DNA from 2 places in the Drancourtella sp. An12 genome. Region 2 is predicted to be linked to the other one. Evidence: riboswitches for the same ligand, from Rfam matches in the RefSeq annotation. Region 2 holds a riboswitch; the other holds the start of a gene.
The links. A riboswitch is a leader RNA that binds a small molecule or an ion and turns the genes downstream of it on or off. The one in region 2 is predicted to bind glycine.

Region 1: another riboswitch for glycine. It lies ahead of glyA (serine hydroxymethyltransferase); the one in region 2 lies ahead of B5E64_RS06925 (GrdX family protein).

What each region holds. Positions count from the first base shown of each region.
Region 1 is NZ_NFLO01000002.1:116,564-118,975, forward strand. It holds gene B5E64_RS02870 (HD domain-containing protein) at 1-26, shown strand, start outside; gene B5E64_RS02875 (AEC family transporter) at 37-945, shown strand; glycine riboswitch at 1,186-1,288, shown strand; gene glyA (serine hydroxymethyltransferase) at 1,411-2,412, shown strand, end outside.
Region 2 is NZ_NFLO01000005.1:64,088-66,499, forward strand. It holds gene B5E64_RS06920 (sodium:alanine symporter family protein) at 1-965, shown strand, start outside; glycine riboswitch at 1,119-1,218, shown strand; gene B5E64_RS06925 (GrdX family protein) at 1,331-1,714, shown strand; gene B5E64_RS06930 (glycine/sarcosine/betaine reductase component B subunit) at 1,785-2,412, shown strand, end outside.

The DNA of each region.
Region 1 (2,412 bases), on a different contig from region 2:
GTATTGCGGACCGGATTGGATTGTAGGAGCAGGCAGATGGTATTTGAAAATATGCTGACGATGCAGGGGATGATGTTCTTCTTTGTGATCGTTGGATTTATCGTAAGAAAAAGAGGAATAGTAGGCACGACAGGAAGGTTGAACATGGTGGATCTGTGTCTGTATGTGCTGCTGCCGTTTAACATTTTTCATGCGTTTCTTGTACAGCCCCATCATGATGTCTGGAAGCCGGTTGTCATGACGGTGCTGTTATCCGTGCTGTATAATATGATATCTGTGGCGTCAGCGTTTCTGTTGTACAAAAAAACAGATGAGGAAAAGAGAAAGCCGCTCCGGTACGGGACGATTGTTTCTAACGGCGGCTTTCTGGGAAATCCGGTAATTGAAAGTATTTACGGGACGTCCGGGCTTTTGTATGCGTCAGTCTTCATGCTTCCGGTCCGGGTGGTCATGTGGTCGGTTGGCGTCTCCTGCTTTCTGCCGGGCCGGAAAAAGAATGTGTTGAAAAAGGTTGTCACTCATCCCTGCATTGTTTCAATTTATCTGGGGCTGATCGTTATGCTCCTTCCGATATCCTGGCCGGACTTTTTTACCCGGGCGGCGGAAGGCTTAAGCAGCGCCAATACACCCATGAGTATGATGCTGATCGGAATGATGCTTGCGGAGATGGATCCAAGAGGATTGATTGACCGTACCATGGTATTTTATGCGGCAGTCCGCCTTGTATTGATCCCGGCGGTCGTCTTTGCTCTGACAGCCTTTCTTCCGGTGGATCCGGTGCTGCGGGGGATTACCGTAATCATGGCCGGAATGCCGGCGCCTGTCACAACAGCACTTCTTTCTTCCAAATACCATGGGGATGAGCGGTATGCGACGGGGATGATTTTCCTCAGTACGCTGCTGTCGCTTCTGACACTCCCGCTCTGGTGTCTGGTGCTTGGTTAAGAAGGAAAATGTATAAAGAAAAACGATAAACAAGAAGAAATTGTCTACAAAATAACTGTCAAAATATTAACTGACAAGTTTATTATTTAACACTTGACTCTGGAGTAAGTGAATTTTATAATAACTTTAAAGTTGAATGATGAACCTGTGAGATACCACTATAGCGCAGTGTGCGGCGCGGGAATGATAGCCGGAGCCGAAGGGGCATGCAAGAAACTCTCAGGCAAAAGGAACAGGTTCGGACAACACTCTGGAGAACAATATGATTGTACCGAAGAAGTAATCTGGCGTGCAGCACAGCACTGCTGGATAATCTTTCAGGTAAAAGGACAGAGGCAGATGAAAGGACTTCTCATGATGGAGAAGTTACTTGATCTGCTTTTTTTGTTGCCCCGGATTTTCGGCCGGAATCCGTATCGACAGAAAAAGCAAGAATATTGATTTGAGGAGGAAATACGTATGAGTATGGTAGGAGATGTTACGAACTACATCAAAGAGTACGATCCGGAAGTCGGCGGGGCTCTGGAACAGGAACTTGGAAGGCAGAGAAGAAATCTGGAGCTGATCGCATCGGAAAATATAGTAAGCCCGGCGGTGATGCTTGCGATGGGGACGGTCCCGACAAACAAGTATGCGGAAGGATATCCGGGGAAACGGTATTACGGAGGCTGTGAATATGTAGATGTGATTGAAAATCTGGCAATCGAGCGTGCAAAACAGCTGTTTGGATGCGAACATGCCTGTGTGCAGCCACATTCGGGGGCAAGCGCCAATATTGCGGTTTATCAGGCCTTTCTGAAGCCGGGAGATACGGTGATGGGACTCAATCTGGACCATGGCGGACACCTGACCCACGGCTCACCGGTGAATATGTCCGGAATTCTTTATCATTTTGTACCATACAGCATCAATGAAGAAGGATTTCTGGACTACGATGAAATCCGAAAGACAGCACTGGAATGCAAACCGAAGATGATTGTTGCAGGGGCGTCTGCATATCCAAGAGAGATCCGGTTTGACCGGTTTGCGGAGATTGCGAAAGAAGTGGGCGCCGTTTTGTTTGTGGATATGGCGCATATTGCCGGACTGGTTGCGGCCGGACTCCATCAGAGCCCGGTTCCTTATGCAGATGTGGTGACAACGACCACCCACAAGACGCTGCGGGGACCAAGAGGCGGCATGATCATGTGCAAGGAAGAACACGCAAAGGCCATCAACAAGGCGGTATTTCCAGGAACCCAGGGTGGGCCTTTGATGCATATCATCGCCGCGAAGGCAGTCTGCTTTGGGGAAGCGTTAAAACCGGAATTCAAGACCTATCAGGAACAGATTTTAAAGAATGCAAAAGCACTGGCTGAAGCACTGAAGGAAGAAGGCTTCAACCTGGTCAGCGGCGGAACGGACAACCATCTGATGCTGGTCGATCTTCAGAATATGAATATTACCGGAAAAGAACTGCAGCGCCGT
Region 2 (2,412 bases):
GCAGAGTGCTTGCAGCGATTTTTGCGGTACTTCTGATTTTCGCACTTGGTTTCATGGGTAATGCAGTTCAGTCTAACTCTATCGCATCTTCTTTCCATACGGCATTTGGTATTCCGCAGTGGATCACAGGTGTAGTTGTAGCGGTTATTGCATTGTTCATTTTTACAGGCGGAATGAAACGTATTGCAAAAGTTACCGAGCTTATGGTTCCTTTTATGGCGGCACTTTACATTGTCGGTTCTCTGATTATTATTATCTATAACTGGAGAAATATTCCTCTGGCATTTGAGCAGATTATTGTAGGCGCATTTGCACCTGATGCTATCACAGGCGGTGCGATCGGTGCTACAGTTTCCAAGGCGATTACAAAAGGTGTTGCACGAGGACTGTTCTCCAACGAAGCCGGTATGGGTTCCACACCTCATGCACATGCGGTTGCAAAGGTAGATCATCCGGTAGAGCAGGGATTTGTGGCAATGACAGGTGTATTCATTGATACGTTTATCGTTCTTACAATGACAGCTCTCGTTATTGTAACAACTCAGGCGCTTCCGAAGTCCTATGAAGTGGTTGAAGGCGGATATTCCGCAGCAGCACTCAGCCAGTTTGCGTATTCGACTCTTTATGGAAAAGGCGGAGAGATCTTTATTGCGATCTGTATGTTCTTCTTCGCTTCATCTACCATTATCGGATGGTACTTCTTCGGAGAAGCGAATATCAAGTATCTCTTTGGACCAAAAGCAGTTCCGGTTTATTCGGTTCTCGTTTGTGTATGTGTAGTACTTGGTTCTCTTGCACAGGTTGACCTTGTATGGAATATGGCAGACTGCTTCAACAGTATGATGGTTGTTCCTAACATTATCGCCCTCTTTGCATTGAGCGGTATGATCAAGAAGACCCACGACGATTACTTTAAAAACTTCCTGCCGAAGCATCCTGAGCTTCAGAGAAAGAAGAAAAAATAACAAAGAGCGTATCAACATGACCAAGAGAAACGGTTTATAGAAAAAAACTATGTGCAAATCGAATAAAAAGCTGGAAATCTATAAATCGATGTGGTATACTCTAAACAGAATTGTGAAAGACATATTCTGCGCATATGACAATTGAATAGTGGGATGATTTTTCCTGCGAGAGAGTTCGCAAATGAACCGCCGAAGATGCAAACCTTACAGACCAAAGGTGAAACTTTCAGGCAAAAGGATCAGGGAAAGGACCACATTCTGAATCGTGTATGACAAATATATCAGGATGACATACATAAGACAGAAGGGCGGCCTTGTATTCTGCTTCGGCGGAAGTCAGCCGTCCTTTTTTAATAGGTGGAGCCATGAAGAAGGATTATAGAATTATAACAAACAACCCGCTCGTTCGTGAAAAGCTCGGGCAGGATCATGATGTGGAGTTTTATGACTGCTCATATGAAGATGTTTTGAAAAAAGTAAAAGAAGAAGTATGTAAAGGGTACAAGCTCTTAACGCATCCGCTTTCCGGAAGTGTTAAGCCGAATGAAACACCTTACAAATCAGTAATGGTTTCCCGAAAGAGCGGCGAGACAGACCTGATGGGAATTGAAATTATCGAACGGGCCATTGCCTCCGTCAGCAAGTTTCAGTTCAAATCGGATAAATATGCACCGCAGGTTTATGAAGATTTCAGGCTGATTGATTACACATTAATATCCAGTGCACTTCCGTCGGCAGATGCCTGGTAAAAGAAAAAGGCTATAAAGTACTGGGGTACTTTGGGGCATAGATTTCATTATTTAGAAGGAGGGAATTACAGTGAGATTAGAAGTTGGACACATTTTTATCAAGGACATCCAGTTTGGCACTGAGTCTAGAATTGAAGACGGTGTTCTTTATGTATCCGAAGAAGCTGTAAAAGAAGTTGTCCTTGAGGACGAGCACATCAAAAGCGTAAAATTTGACATCGCAAGACCGGGAGAAAGCGTAAGAATCACACCGGTAAAAGACGTTATCGAACCTCGTGTAAAGGTTGAAGGACGCGGAGGAGTTTTCCCGGGAGTTATTTCCAAAGTTGATACAGTCGGCGAAGGAAAAACATACGCATTAAAGGGAATGGCTGTCGTAACAGCAGGTAAGATTGTCGGATTCCAGGAAGGTATCATCGATATGACAGGCCCGGGAGCTGACTACACACCATTCTCCAAACTGAATAACTTTGTTGTTGTATGTGAGCCGGTTGACGGAATCAAACAGCATGAATATGAAGCAGCGGTACGTTTCGCAGGTTTCCGTGTTGCTGTATATCTCGGTGAACTTGCAAGAGAACTCACACCGGATGAAACAAAAGTATATGAAACATATGGAATCAAAGAAGGAATGGAAAAACTTCCGGGACTTCCGAGAGTAGCATATGTACAGATGCTTCAGAGCCAGGGACTTCTGC